3 regions of the Pseudarthrobacter sp. NPDC058119 genome follow, and region 1 is predicted to be linked to each of the others. Evidence: riboswitches for the same ligand, from Rfam matches in the RefSeq annotation. Region 1 holds a riboswitch; each other region holds the start of a gene.
What was found. Region 1 has a riboswitch for thiamine pyrophosphate ahead of ACFVTD_RS01645 (FAD-dependent oxidoreductase). Riboswitches for the same ligand answer to the same signal wherever they lie in the genome.
Positions count from the first base shown of each region.

Region 2: it holds a riboswitch for thiamine pyrophosphate, as region 1 does, so the genes downstream of both, thiC (phosphomethylpyrimidine synthase ThiC) here and ACFVTD_RS01645 (FAD-dependent oxidoreductase) in region 1, are expected to answer to the same signal.
Region 3: it holds a riboswitch for thiamine pyrophosphate, as region 1 does, so the genes downstream of both, thiD (bifunctional hydroxymethylpyrimidine kinase/phosphomethylpyrimidine kinase) here and ACFVTD_RS01645 (FAD-dependent oxidoreductase) in region 1, are expected to answer to the same signal.

Region 1 covers NZ_JBHVTN010000001.1:365,380-370,390, forward strand. The annotation lists gene ACFVTD_RS01635 (thiazole synthase) at 71-886, opposite strand; gene thiS (sulfur carrier protein ThiS) at 891-1,127, opposite strand; gene ACFVTD_RS01645 (FAD-dependent oxidoreductase) at 1,124-2,422, opposite strand; TPP riboswitch at 2,415-2,533, opposite strand; gene thiE (thiamine phosphate synthase) at 2,561-3,301, shown strand; gene ACFVTD_RS01655 (RNB domain-containing ribonuclease) at 3,341-4,810, shown strand.
Region 2 covers NZ_JBHVTN010000001.1:16,556-21,566, forward strand. The annotation lists gene ACFVTD_RS00105 (hypothetical protein) at 1-297, opposite strand, end outside; gene ACFVTD_RS00110 (VOC family protein) at 440-1,315, opposite strand; gene ACFVTD_RS00115 (amidohydrolase family protein) at 1,413-2,495, opposite strand; TPP riboswitch at 2,575-2,682, shown strand; gene thiC (phosphomethylpyrimidine synthase ThiC) at 2,678-4,504, shown strand; gene ACFVTD_RS00125 (alpha/beta hydrolase) at 4,501-5,011, opposite strand, start outside.
Region 3 covers NZ_JBHVTN010000008.1:63,810-68,820, reverse strand. The annotation lists gene rpmA (50S ribosomal protein L27) at 1-235, opposite strand, end outside; gene rplU (50S ribosomal protein L21) at 297-605, opposite strand; gene thiD (bifunctional hydroxymethylpyrimidine kinase/phosphomethylpyrimidine kinase) at 868-2,388, opposite strand; TPP riboswitch at 2,396-2,492, opposite strand; gene ACFVTD_RS16720 (Rne/Rng family ribonuclease) at 2,642-5,011, opposite strand, start outside.

The sequences.
Region 1 (5,011 bases):
GCCTGCAGGTTAGTACATACGCGTGTGGCCACCACCCTGCCGGGTGGTGGCCACACGCGTATGTACGGTGTCAGAGGAACTCCGCCCGGCCCTCCATCGCGGACGAGGCGAGGGCGTGTTCCCGGCGCGGGATGCGCCCGGCTGCCCGGGCCATCCTGCCGGCGAGAACTGCGTGCTTGAACGCCTCGCCCATGAGTGCGGGGTTCTGCGCCCGCGTCACGGCCGTGGCCAGCAGGACGGCGTCGCAGCCCAGCTCCATGGCCAGCGCCGCGTCCGAGGCCGTGCCAATGCCGGCGTCCAGCACCACCGGCACCGAGGCGCGGGACACGATGAGCTCGATGTTGTGCGGGTTCAGGATTCCCAGGCCCGTCCCGATCGGGGCGCCGAGCGGCATGACCGCGGTGGCGCCAAGGTTCTCCAGCCGCAGCGCCAGCACGGGGTCGTCGTTGGTGTAGGCGAAGACCTTGAACCCCCGGTTGACCAGCTGTTCCGTGGCCTCCACCAATTCCACGGCATCGGGCAGCAGTGTCTGCTCGTCGGCAATGACTTCCAGCTTCACCCAGTCGGTCTCCAATGCCTCCCGGGCAAGCTCCGCCGTGAGGACGGCGTCCCTGGCCGTGAAGCAGCCTGCGGTGTTGGGCAGCACGCGGATCCCGTGGTCCACCAGCAGCTGGAACAGCGAGCCGGTTTCCGCCGTCGAGTAGCGGCGCATGGCCACGGTGGTCAAGGCGGTGCCGGAGGCCAGGAGCGCAGCGCCCAGTCCGTCCAGGCTCGGTGCCCCGCCGGTACCCATGATCAGGCGGGATCCAAGGGCGACGCCGTCAATCACCAGGGCGTCAGCGGCGCCGGGATTCCCGGCCGGGTTGATGGTGCTGGTTTCGGTCATGGTGTCAGCCTCCCTGTACTGCCGTGACAAGTTCGATGTCGTCGCCCTCGGCGAGCGCCGTGGCGAACCATTGGCTGCGCGGCACCACCTGCGCATTATGGGCGACGGCGACCCCCAGCTTCCCGCCGTCCGTCGCCTGGCCGTTAGGCGCCAGCGGGCGTCCGGTGACCTGGCTGACGAGGGTGGTGATGGAGGCGCCGTCCGCCACCGTGTGGGTGTTTCCGTTCAGGGTGATGTTCACGCTGTCTCCTTGGTGTGGTGGTTTGTGCGGGCAGCGGCCGGACGCGAGAACCGCTCCGGGCTGAAAGGCGCCCAGCGCGGATCGGCACGCCCGTCCAGCAAGCCGGCGCAGATGGCTGCGGCCGCGGGGGTGAGCAGCACCCCGTGCCGGAAGAACCCGGTGGCGATGATGAGTCCCGGGACGTCACCGGCCTTGGTTCCCGCGGATCCGGGGGGCGCAGGCACACGGCCCAGCAGCGGCGCGTTGTCGGGGGTTCCGGGCCGGGCCCTGGCGGTGCACTCCAGCAGCTCCAGTTCGGCAACGGCGGGCACCAGCGCCTGGGCATCGCGCAACAGCTGGTAGACGCCTCCGGCGCTGACGGCATCGGACAGGGCGTCCTCGCGCTGGGTGGCGCCGATGACCACGGTCCCGTCCTGCCGGGGAACGATGTAGACGGGGACGCCGTGAACCAGCCCGCGCACGGTGGACGTCACCAGGGGCTGGAGGTGGCGGGGAACGGCGAGCCGCAGGATGTCGCCGTGCACAGGGCGCAGGGGCAACTCCAGCCCGTCGGGCAGGCCGCCAAGGTCCCCTGCCTGCAGCCCGTTGGCCACGATAGTTTCCGTTGCCAGGACGGTGCCGCCGCCGGCGAGGCTGGCGCCGACGACGGTTCCACCCTCCCAGAGCAGGCCGGCTGCCCGGTCCGGCACGGCATACCCGTCCCCCGCCCCTGCCGCCGCCAGGCCGGGCATCCCGCGGACGGCGCCGGCGAGGGCCTGCCGCAGGGCAGCCACCAGGCGGCGGGGATCAACCTGGTGGTCAGCGGGCGTGTCCAGGGCGCAGGCTATCGCGGGGCTGAGGAGCGGCTCGCGTTTGCGGGCTTCCCGTACGGTCAGGGGTTCCACGGACAGTCCGTTGGCCTGCTGTACCCCGCGGAGGTCCATCAGTGCGCGGCGGTCCGCGGCGTCGGCACCCACGGCGAGTGTCGACGTCGTGAGGTATCCGGAATCCGCACCGGTGGCTTCGGCGATGCCTGCGGCGAAACCGGGCCAGCGGGAGGAAGCGTCAAGCATCAGTTCCAGGAGGTCCTCCTCCTGGTAGTGCAGTTCGCTGACGGGGGCCAGCATTCCTGCGGCGGCCCAGCTGGCACCGCTTCCGGGCGCGTCATCGATCAGGGCAACGGAACGGCCGGAGCGCTGCGCCTCCCAGGCGATGCCATGGCCCACCACTCCGCCGCCGATGACGGCGACGTCCGCGCGGACCATGGAACCGGGGGCGCCGGACGGCCCGGCACGATGGTCAACAGGAGTGCTCATGTGGTTCCTTCCCTACGCCGGCATTAACCGGATCAGGTCAAGCGGTCGGCTCTGACGCCCTCTCAGCCCGGCGCTTTGTGACAGCTGCCGCGGGCTCCCGCAGTACGTGCCCAGTTTAGAGGAACTAGGCTTGCAGGCATGAATGCGACCACCCCCTCCTTCCCGGCAGGTTCCCACGCCCCGGCTGCTGACGTGCCCCATGCCGAAGTCGCCAACGCCGGCCACAACGACGCCCTCAAGGCGGCCCGCCTGTACCTGTGCACCGATGCACGGACCGCCCGGGGCGACTTCGCGGAGTTCGTGGACGCCGCGTTTGCCGGCGGCGTGGACATCATCCAGCTGCGCGACAAGACCATCGAGGCCGCCGAGGAACTGGACCTTCTGGCGGCATTGAAGGAGACCGCGGTGCGGCACGGGAAACTCTGGGCCGTCAATGACCGCGCCGACATCGCCGTCCTGTCCGGGGCACCGGTGTTCCACATCGGCCAAAAGGACCTTCCGCTGGCCGCGGCGCGGACCCTGGTCAACGGCAACGCCGCCATCGGCCTCTCCAGCCACACCACCGGCCAGGTCGACGCGGCCCTCGAGGCAACCGGCGGCCCGTCCGGGCTGGACTACTTCTGCGTGGGGCCCGTGTGGGCCACCCCCACCAAACCCGGCAGGGCCGCCGTCGGGCCCGAATTGGTCAAGTACGCCGCCGGCGCCTCGGCGCAGGCCGGGGATCCCGTGCCGTGGTTCGCCATCGGCGGCATCGACCTCGGAAACGTCCGCGAGGTGGTGGAGGCCAGTGCACGCCGGATCGTCGTGGTGCGCGCCATCACCGAGGCCCCCGACCCCGCGGCGGCTGCTGCCTCGCTCCTTGGCGCGCTGGACGGCTGAGCCTGCTTAATCCCGGAACTTGGGGCTAGGCTGAATTTTGTGTCACATCATCGGTTGGCCCCCAACGTCCATGACCACAGGAACGCCTTGGAAGAGGCGTTGGGCCTGCTGCGGACCGAACTTGAGCTGCCGGGCCCGTACCCGGCCGACGCCGTGGAAGACGCCCGGGCCGCCGTCGCGGCGTTGACGCTGCCGTCCTACGACCTGACCACCGTCGAATTCGTCACCATCGATCCGGCGTCCTCCACCGACCTGGACCAGGCCGTGTTTATCGAACTGGACGGGGACGGCTACCGGGTCATGTACGCCATCGCCGACGTCCCCGCCTTCGTTGCGCCTGGCGGTCCGCTGGATGCCGAAACCCGGCGCCGCGGGCAGACGTTCTACGCTCCGGACGGTCGGATCCCGCTGCATCCGGAGGTGATCAGCGAGGGGGCCGGCAGCCTGCTGCCCGGCCAGGAGTGTTCGGCTTTCGTCTGGGACTTCACGCTCGACGGCGACGCGTCGGTACTGACCGTGGGCGTCCGGCGGGCACGGGTCCGCAGCCGCGACAAGCTCAGCTACAAGGGCGCCCAGGCAGACCTCGACGCCGGGACCGCGCCTCCCGTCCTGCGGCTGCTCCGCGAGGTGGGCCTGAAGCGGGTAGCACTGGAACGGGCGCGCGAGGGCGCCAGCCTGAACATGCCCGAGCAGGAAATCGTCCAGCTGCCGGACGGCGGCTACCGGATTGACGCCGTTCCGCAGCTTCCCGTCGAGGACTGGAACGCGCAGATCTCGTTGATGACCGGAATGGCCGCCGCGCAGCTCATGCTGGAGGGCAAAGTGGGCATCCTGCGGACCATGCCTGCCCCTGACGAGCGGTCGCTGCGGCACTTCCGGCTGCAGACCGAGGTGCTGGGCAAGCCCTGGGACGGGCACGTCAGCTACGGCGAATACCTGCGGTCGCTCGATCCCACAGACCCCCGCCAGCTGGCCATCATGCATTCGGCCGGCATGCTGTTCCGCGGCGCCTCCTACACCGCCTTCGACGGAACCGTCCCCGAAGACGGCATCCAGTCCGCCATCGGCGCCGCCTACGCCCACACCACGGCGCCGCTGCGCCGCCTGGTGGACCGGTTCGTGCTGGTCATCTGCGAGGCCCTGAGCAACGGCGGCGAAGTTCCCGGCTGGGCGCGCGAAGCCCTGCCCCTGCTTCCGGGCATCATGGCCGGCTCGGACCAGCTGGCGTCACGAATGGAGCGCCTGGCCCTGGATACCGTGGAGGCGGCGCTGCTGCTCAACCACATCGGGCAGGAGTTCGATGCGATCGTCATTTCCGGATCCAAGCCGCAGAACGGCAACGGGAATGGAAAGAACGGCAATGGCGGCAGTTCCGGGATTATCCAGATTGCCGAACCGGCGGTGACCGCACGGTGCGCCGGCGAACTGGAGTCCGGCACCAAGGTCCGGGTGCGGCTCGTTTCCTCCGATATCACCACCCGGCAGATCCACTTCGAGCTCGTTTCCTGAGCGGCAGGCGGCTCCCAGGGAGGGCCGAAACCGTGTTTTTGTGCCCTTACGGCTAGACTGGGAGGGTAGAACTGGATGCCCGGTCGTTGATTTCCTTGATTTGAAACCAACAAGCCCGCCCCTACGCGATCTTGAGAAGTACCCGTTGGTCACCAGTGCCAGCATTAGATAGCCCGCGATCGGCTTCCACTGGAATCGCTT
Region 2 (5,011 bases), 350 kb from region 1:
GTTGCCCTCGCCCTCGGTTTCGTAGGTGAGAAGGTCGGCCAGGGCCCGGACCATGGCCGGCGGAACGGCGAGGAGGGAGTCGCTCGCGACGTCCACCATGGTCAGCTCGTAGTCGGCTCCGCCGGCATGGACAGCCGTCCCGGCAAGATCGCCGAGCTGTTCCAGTTCAAAGTCGGTGATTCCTTCGATCCGCACCGCTGCAGAATCCGCGGCGGAGGCGCTGCGGCCTTCATCAAGGAGGCCGGCGCGTTTCAGCGCGGCGTCATGGGTGGCGACAAAGATCTCGGTGAAGCCCATGGCTGGTGTCCTTCTTCCGTTGGCGGAACTGCGCGCCGGACACTTCCTGCCGCCCGGCCGTACGGAATCAGCCTAGTAGCTGCAGGGCCGCCCTTGCACGCCGGACCGGCCTCCCGCGAAGTGGCGCCGGAGGCCGCAGTGGTCAGCGGACGGCGACGCGGATCCGGTTGCGCCACGGATCTTCGAACCGAAGCTCCGAACCCGTGTGATGGGCGGGCACCCCGGCGACCTTGAGACGGTCAGTCAGGGTGCCGACGTCGTCCCCTGACGGAACCTCGATGAGCACCTCGCCAAGTCCCAGGGTGTCCTTGCGCGGACCCGCGCCGCGGCTGTTCCAGACGTTCATGGCCATGTGGTGGTGGTACCGGCCCGCGGAAACGAACAAGGCCTGCCCGTGCCAGCCGGCGGTCTTCTCGAACCCGAGGGTGCCCACGTAGAAGTCCCGGGCGGTCTGCACGTCGCCAACCTGCAGGTGGACATGGCCCACGCCGGCGGCTGTTTGCCGCTGTCCCTCCAGGGACTCTTCGGTGAGGTGCTGCTCGAGGTAGCGCTGCGGCGGGAGCGCCAGGCTGTCCATGACCACGTCGGTCCCGTTCCAGGACCAGTTGCTGCGGGGGCGGTCCCAGTACAGCTCGATGCCGTTGCCCTCGGGGTCGGTGAAGTAGAAGGCCTCACTGACCAGGTGGTCGGCGCTGCCGGTGAAGGCCCGCGGCTCGTACTGGGCAGCCGTGGCGACGGTGGCGGCAAGGGAAGCCTGGTCCTCGAAGAGCAGGGCGGTGTGGAAGAGACCCGCCTCTCCCCTGCCGGGAAGGTGCAGTCCGGGGGCCGGTGCGAGGTGGACCAGCGGCCTGCCCAGGCGGCCAAGGTAGAGGCCGCCGTCCTGTTCGGCGACCACCTCAAGACCCAGTGCGCGCTGGTAGTAGTCGGTCATGACCTTCATGTCGCCCACCTTGAGCATCACGGTGCCCATGGCGAGGTCGGCAGGAAGAAGATCCTGGCTGTTGGCTGATGCGGTCATTGACGGCTCCTTGCATTGGCGGCCGTCCCGGTGGCGGCCTGTCACACATTAAAATTACTTGAAGCTTCAATATATTCCAAGTCCCGGGAGCCAACTGTCAGCGAATGATCCGCCCTCCCAGCACCACGTGTTCCAGGGCCGTAATGGTCTGAGGTGCCGCGCGCGGGTCGTCCCGGCAGACAACGACGTCGGCGCGGGCCCCATCCTCCACGCCGTCCGCTCCCAGCCACGTCCGGGCTGCCCAGCAGGCGGCGTCGAGGGCCGCCTCCATGGGCAGGCCGGCGCCGTGCAGGGCGAGGATTTCGTCCGTGATCCTGCCGTGCCTGATCACGCTGCCGGCATCGGTACCGGCAAAGATGCGGACACCGGCCGCATGGGCTTCCGCTACCCGCTCCAGCCGGCGTTCCCAGAGCGCGCGCATGTGGGCGGCATAACGCGGGAACTTGGGTTCCGCCTGCGCGGCAATGTCGGGGAAGGTGGCGATGTTGATGAGCGTGGGCACGATCGGGACGCCCTGCTCCGCGAACCGGGGCAGGTGGCGGGGCAGGAGCCCGGTGGCGTGCTCGACGCAGTCAATGCCGGCGTCCAGCACCTGGTCCAGGGTGTCTTCGGCGAAGCAGTGCGCCGTTACCCGGGCCCCTTCGTCGTGCGCCGCCTGGACGGCATCGCGTATGACGGCGGCAGGAAACGACGGCGACAGGTCGCCGGCGCTGCGGTCAATCCAGTCGCCCACGAGCTTGACCCAGCCGTCGCCGTCGCGCGCCTGCTTTCGGACGGCCTCCACGAGGCCCTCGGGCTCCACCTCCTCGGCGAAGCCCCGCAGGTAGCGGCGCGTCCGGGCGATATGGCGCCCGGCCCGGATCAGCACCGGGAAGTCCCTGCCGCCCTGCATCCAACGGGTATCTGCCGGCGAACCCGCGTCCCGGACCAGCAGGGTTCCGGCGTTGAGGTCCGCCTGCGCCTGGTCCCTGGCCGCCGCGGGCTCGACCGGGCCGGCGGCCCCGAGCCCTATGTGGCAGTGGGCGTCGACGAAGCCCGGCAGCACCCAGCCGTCCAGAACCCGGTCCGGAGCAGCCGCCGGCCGGGTGAACGTCAGCTTGCCGTCCACGGACCAGAGTCCATGCCGCATCCTGTCCGGTGCGGTCAGGACGGGCCCGCGGAAGTGGATGATGCCTGCCATGGTGGTGCTCCTTTCGATGCCGGTCAGGGTAGCACCACGTTTATGACAAGGCCGCTCCGGGTGCCTGTGGTAGCTTCGTTCCTGACCACACGGGTGCCCTTGCAGGGGCTGAGATCGGGCTGGCGCAGCCTGCGACCGTTGAACCTGTCCGGGTAATGCCGGCGAAGGAAGTGAGTATTCCCTTGAGTACGCAAAACACCCAGTTGAACCCTGCCCTTCAGCCGTCCGCCGGTGTGCCGGATGGCACTTCGGTGCCGCCGGTGACCCAGTCGCTGAAGTCGCACTCACTCGCCTACCTTGCGGATGAGGCGTCCGGAATCCGGGTCCCGGTGACCGAAATTGCCCTTGAGCCGTCACCCAATGGCCAGCCGAACCCACCCTTCCGGTCCTACCGGACCGCGGGCCCCGGAAGCGACCCCGTCCGAGGCCTGCAGCCCTTCCGCTCCGAGTGGATCACGGCGCGGGCTGACACCGAGGCGTATGGCGGCAGGGCGAGAAACCTGCTCGACGACGGCCGCTCGGCCGTCCGCCGCGGCGCTGCCTCCGCGGAGTGGAAGGGTGCGCAGCCGGTGCCCCGCCGCGCCGTCGACGGCCGGACAGTGACGCAGATGCACTATGCCCGGCAGGGCATCATCACGCAGGAGATGCGGTTCGTGGCCCTGCGCGAGAACTGCGACGTGGAATTGGTCCGCAGCGAAATGGCCGCCGGCCGCGCCATCATTCCCAACAACATCAACCACCCGGAATCCGAGCCCATGATCATCGGCAAGGCCTTCCTGGTGAAGATCAACGCGAATATCGGCAACTCGGCCGTGACGAGTTCGATCGCCGAGGAAGTGGACAAGCTGCAGTGGGCAACCCAGTGGGGCGCCGACACCGTTATGGACCTGTCCACCGGCGATGACATCCACACCACCAGGGAATGGATCCTCCGCAACTCCCCCGTGCCCATTGGAACCGTCCCCATCTACCAGGCGCTGGAGAAGGTCAACGGCGAGGCCAACGCCCTGACCTGGGAGATCTTCCGTGACACGGTGATTGAACAGTGCGAGCAGGGCGTGGACTACATGACCATCCACGCGGGCGTGCTGCTGCGGTACGTCCCGCTCACCGCGAACCGCGTCACCGGCATCGTCTCGCGCGGCGGCTCCATCATGGCCGGCTGGTGCCTGGCCCACCACCAGGAGAACTTCCTGTACACGCACTTCGATGAACTGTGCGGAATCTTCGCCAAATACGACGTCGCCTTCTCGCTGGGTGACGGCCTCCGCCCCGGTTCCACCGCGGACGCCAACGACGCCGCCCAGTTCGCCGAACTGGACACCCTCGCCGAGCTGACGCAACGGGCCTGGGAGTACGACGTGCAGGTGATGGTGGAAGGGCCCGGCCACGTTCCCTTCCACCTGGTGCGCGAGAACGTGGAGCGGCAGCAGGAACTGTGCAAGGGGGCGCCCTTCTATACCCTGGGGCCCCTGGTGACGGATGTGGCGCCCGGGTATGACCACATCACCTCGGCGATCGGCGCCACCGAGATTGCCCGGTACGGCACTGCCATGCTCTGCTACGTCACGCCGAAGGAGCACCTGGGCCTGCCCAACAAGGACGACGTGAAGACAGGCGTGATCACGTACAAGATCGCAGCGCACGCCGCGGACCTGGCCAAGGGCCATCCCGGGGCGCATGAGCGCGATGATGCGCTGTCCAAGGCAAGGTTCGAATTCCGCTGGGGGGACCAGTTCGCGCTGTCCCTGGACCCCGTGACCGCGGAGTCGTTCCACGATGAGACGCTGCCGGCCGAACCGGCCAAGACAGCCCACTTCTGTTCGATGTGTGGTCCGAAGTTCTGCTCCATGCGGATCAGCCAGGACATCCGGGACGAATACGGGTCCGCGGAGGCCCAAGCGGCGCTGGCGGACATGGCTTCCGGCATGCGCGGGAAGAGCGAGGAGTTCCTGGCAGCCGGCGGCAAGGTGTACCTGCCGGAGCTGCGGGTCCCCGCTGAAGGCTAGGACGCCCGGGCGGGCTGGCTCCTGCCGACCCCGCTGATGAACTGGCGGATGGACCGGTCCCCATCATGGGAGTCCTGGGGCCGGTGCCCTCCCGCGGCAACGCGGTGCAGGGCGCCGGTCTCCCGGAGGTACCCTGCAATTTCCTCATAGAGTGGCTCCCACCCGCCGGTGAGGACAAGGGTGGGGACGCCCGGAACGATGTGCAGCGGCGCTTCCCACGAAGGCTCCTGGAGCCGCAGCCGCCGCGCGGACCGTTTCTCCTCGGTGGTGGCAGGCTGCTGGAGGTCGGTGGCGTAGATCCGGCGGACGAATTCGCGCTGGAAGTCGTCGTCGCTGAGCTGGTGGCGGACGTCGAACAGTGGCTGCATCAGGCTGATGTGGGCGGCCGTGGCCGGCAGTTCCGCCGTCAGAGACAGGCAGGCGGGCTCCACCAGCGTCAGGGAAAAGACCAGGTCCGGGCGTTCGACGGCGGCCATCATGGCGGCGATAGCCCCCTGGGCGTGTGCC
Region 3 (5,011 bases), on a different contig from region 1:
TGACCACGCGACGACCGCGGCGGGTGCCGAATTTAACGGCGCCCGGGGTCAGTGCGAACAGGGTGTCGTCACCGCCACGGCCAACGCCGGCGCCGGGGTGGAAGTGGGTGCCACGCTGGCGGACGATGATCTCGCCTGCGGAAACAACCTGGCCGCCGAAGCGCTTGACGCCGAGGTACTGAGCGTTGGAATCGCGACCGTTGCGAGTGGAGCTCGCGCCCTTTTTATGTGCCATCTGAAATGCCTGCCTCTAAATTCTGGGGAATCTGTTGAAATACCTGAACAGTAACCGGTGGTTACTTGATGCCGGTGATCTTGACCTTGGTCAGTTCCTGGCGGTGACCCTGGCGCTTCTTGTAGCCGGTCTTGTTCTTGAACTTCTGGATGACAATCTTAGGACCACGCAGGTCCTGGAGGATTTCAGCCGTAACAGTTACCTTGGCCAGGTCAGCGGCGGCGGAGGTGACCTTGTCACCATCAACCAGGAGCAGTGCGGGCAGCTCGATGGTGCTGCCGGCTCCACCGGCGACGCGGTTCAGGGTAACGAAGTCTCCAACGGAAACCTTCTCTTGGCGGCCGCCTGCGCGGACAATCGCGTACACCACTTGGGAACTCACTTCTCTCGACGTTTATTACAAAATTTGCGTGCGGAACCGACTCGAAAAAGCCAAGGTTCCCGCTGTGCCTCAACGCCGTGGGGTCATAACCCAAGTGTTGGCGTAAGCACCGAAGATCTAGAATACGCTAAATCCATCTACGGCCGCAAATGAGGCTGGTTCCGGCGGCCCGGGTGTGGTAGTAACCACACTCCGGCGGGCAGCACCGCAACCATGAACTCCATAATAGCGGCGGCGCTCCCCGCAGGAGTCAGGAATGCAGCCTCGGCGCGTCGAAGAATTCCACCTCGAGGCGGCAGGACTGCTTGAACGCGGTCAGCATGGCCTCCCGCTCGGCGTCGGAGGCCTTCCGTCCTGCCGCGTCCACGATGGCGATGGCCCGGCGCGTTGCTTCGGCAAAGCCTTCGTCGGCATACGTCCGCAGCCAGGCAGCGTAGGCGTGCCCTTCCGGCTCCCCCGAGGCAACGAACTGGCCGTGCAGTTTTTCGCCCACCTCGGCGTAGAGCCAGAAGCAGGGAAGGACGGCGGCGGCCAGGACGGCATAGCTGCCCGACGCCGACGCTGCGGTGAGGTGGTCCACGTAAGCCTTGGTGACGGGGCCGCGGCCGCCCTGGGTGGGCCGGGTGCTGAGCCAGGAGCGGTGCAGTTCCGACTCCACCTCCAGGCACTGCTGCGAGGACCCTGCCCAGAACAGCTGTTCCGCTTCGGAGGGGGCCAGGGCACTGGCGCGTGCCAACACCCGGGAGTAGCCGTTCAGGTACAGGGCATCCTGGGCCAGATAGTAGGCAAAGTCCTTCTCGGGAAGGTCCCCGGCAGCCAGGCCGTGAATGAAGTCCAGGGCGTAGATGTCCGCGAGGTCCTGTTGGGCTTCCTCCCACAGCCGGGCAGCGAAGCCGCCGTCATGCAGGTCCTGCCGCACATGGTGGAAGTGGTGCACCGGTCCGTTTCCCTGGCCAACCTCGAGTTGGTCCGAGTTTTCAAGGGCGCCGGCAAGCCATGGCTTGACGGTCAGGAGCGATGCCTCCCAGTCGCCCAGGCGTGCCTGGACGGTGGCCATTGCGGAGGACAGGGAACAGCCGGTGCCGTGGCTGTTGCGGGTGTCGACGCGGTTTCCCTGCACCTCCACCACGTCCTGCGACAGGAGGCCTGCGGTATTGACCAGCGCATCCGGGCACTCCGCACCCGCCAGGTGGCCGCCCTTGACCAGGACGGTGGCGCCGGTGGCATCCGCCAGGCGCCGGCCCTGCTGCAGCGCTGCCGGCCAACTGTCCGCAAGTTCCGCGCCCACCAGCATGGCAAGCTCCGGCAGGTTGGGAGTAATGAGGTGGGCCAGGGGCATCAGGTCCCGGAGCGCGGCCTCGGCGGACTCCCTCAGCAGCCGGTCGCCGCTGGTGGCCACCATCACCGGGTCAAGGACAACGACGGCGGGACGGACCTTCTCCAGCCAGTGCCGGACAGTGCGGATCACGGCTTCGTCCCCCAGCATGCCGATCTTGACCGCATCGATCGAGATATCATCGCTGACCGCGTCCAGCTGCTGGGCCAGGAAGGCCGCGGGAGGAACGTGGACTGCCTGGACACCGCAGGTGTTCTGTGCCGTCAGGGCAGTAATGGCAGCCATGCCGTAACCGCCGTGCGCGGCAATGCTCTTCAGGTCGGCCTGGATACCCGCCCCCCCGGACGGGTCGGAGCCGGCGATGGACAGTACCCGCGGGACGTCCCGGCCGGTGGACAGCCCGGTGCTGAAGCCGGAGCGAGCTGGCAGGGGCATGAAAAGGGTCGAAGACAAGAGACATCCCTTCGCCGGTACTAGCCGGACAGGTTCAACGGGTCTGGATCTCAGCCGGCCTGTGCGCGGCACCCCGTGTCGGTTCCTACCCTAGCCGCTGCCACGGGGCTGTGGTAAAGGTGACAGCGGCCAGATGCAGGAAGTCCCCGCCGCGTGGACTGTTCCCCCTGTACTTTCGGGGGGAATGGTCCACGAGACGGGGACTTCACCTGTCGACGCCGTGGCTTGCCGGAATTTACAGCTCCGACGCCGGCACGCCGACACCGAGGATGATGGGTTCCTCGGCCGCCTTGCGGGGTTCCGGCTGGTCCTTCGCCGGTTCGGGCGCCTTGGCTGCGTGCGAGTGCCCAGCGGCATCAGCCTGGACGTTTTCATGGTGCTGGACGGCAGTCTCGTTGGCGGCACCCTGGGCACGGCTGGCGGCCCGGTGGCGCCGGGGCCGGCGCTGCCGCGACTGCTCCAGCGTGTGGTCCGAATAGTCCTTTTCAGGGGATGCCCCGGGAGCGGCACCGGCGGGGGCTTCCGCTGCCCCGCCGTCGGCATGCCCTTCCGGCGCCACCTCCGCTGCCGGCTGCACGGCCTCTGCCTGCCTGGCAGGCGCGTTCTCCACGGGAGAAGCCGGCTGGCCCAGGTGGGCGAATGCTTCCGCAAGGCGGTCCAGCGTCAGGGCAGGCTTCGGATGCTGTTCCCCGGCGTGCTCCACGAACGGAAGCGGGACTTCCTCGCCGCCGAACGTCAGGACCGCTGCGGGACGTGCCGGGGCGTCGGCGTCGTGCTTCTCCTCAACGGGAACCGGCGCGGGCTCCACGGACGGCACCTGCCGGGCTGCCGCCACCTCGTCGTCATGCAGGTGGGCTGCATGCGCGGCCGCGGCGATGTTCGCCAGGGCAAGCCTGGTTGCCTCAGCCTTGGCGTGCCGCTCGGCGTCGGAGGGGTCCGGCTGGACGGTGTGGACATGGACGGCAGGTGCCGGGGCGGCCTCGGGCTGCTGGCCGCCGCGTCCCCGCCGCCGCTTGCGTTCGGACCGGACACCGGGCTGGCCGTTGTCGTTCCGCTGCGCTTCCGGACGGGTCTCCGCGCGGGCTTCGGGACGGTTGTCGGTGCGCTGGACGTGGTGCTCGGCCGCCACGATGTTGGCGCGGCGGTGCTCCACGGGATCGTCGTGGGTCACGACGCCCCGGCCGGCGCAGGCTTCGCACTGCTCACCAAAGACTTCCAGCAGGCCCGTGCCCATGCGTTTACGGGTCATCTGGACCAGGCCGAGTGAGGTCACCTCGGCAACCTGGTGCTTGGTCCGGTCCCGGCCCAGGCACTCGACCAGGCGGCGGAGGACCAGGTCGCGGTTCGATTCGAGCACCATGTCGATGAAGTCGATCACGATGATGCCGCCGATGTCGCGCAGCCGGAGCTGGCGCACCACTTCCTCGGCCGCTTCGAGGTTGTTCTTGGTGACGGTTTCCTCGAGGTTGCCGCCGCTGCCGGTGAACTTGCCCGTATTGACGTCCACCACGGTCATGGCCTCGGTGCGGTCGATCACCAGGGAGCCGCCGGAGGGCAGGAAGACCTTCCGCTCGAGGGCTTTGTGGATCTGCTCGTCGATGCGCCAGGCGGAGAAGATGTCCTGGTCCTTGGTCCACTTCTCCAGCCGGCCCACCAGGTCCGGCGCCACGTAGGTGACGTAGGCCTCGATGGTGTCCCAGGCCTCCTCGCCGGAAACGATGAGCTTGGAGAAGTCCTCGTTGAAGACGTCGCGGACCACCTTGATGGTGAGATCAGGTTCGCCGTAAAGGAGCTCGGGGGCCAGGATCTTGGTGGACGTGGACTGGCTTTCGATGCCTTCCCACTGGGCGCGCAGCCGATTGATGTCGTGCGTGAGCTCTTCCTCGGAAGCGCCCTCGGCGGCGGTGCGGACAATGACGCCGGCGTGTTCGGGCAGGCGGTCCTTGAGGATGCGCTTGAGCCGGTTGCGTTCGACGTCGGGCAGCTTGCGGGAGATGCCCGTCATGGAACCGCCTGGGACGTACACCAGATAGCGGCCGGGCAGGGAGATCTGGCTGGTGAGCCGGGCGCCCTTGTGGCCCACGGGGTCCTTGGTGACCTGGACCAGCACGGTGTCGCCGGATTTGAGCGCGTTTTCGATGCGGCGCTGCTTGCCTTCGAGGTTGACGGCTTCCCAGTTGACCTCGCCGGCGTACAGGACGGCGTTGCGGCCGCGTCCGATGTCCACGAACGCCGCTTCCATCGACGGCAGGACGTTCTGGACCTTGCCCAGGTACACGTTGCCGATCAGGGAATCCTGCTGGGTCTTGGACACGAAGTGCTCGGCCAGGACGCCGTCTTCGAGGACGCCGATCTGGATTCTGTCATCGCGCTGGCGCACGATCATCTGGCGGTCCACGGACTCGCGGCGCGCCAGGAACTCGGCCTCGGTGATGACGGTACGGCGCCGGCCCGTGTCCCGGGATTCGCGGCGGCGCTGCTTCTTGGCCTCCAGGCGGGTGGAGCCCTTGACGCTGGTGACCCGGTTGCTCACCGGGGCTTCACTGACGGCGCGCGGCGCCCGGACCCTGGTGACCGTGTTGGGCGGGTCGTCGTCCCCGCCGCC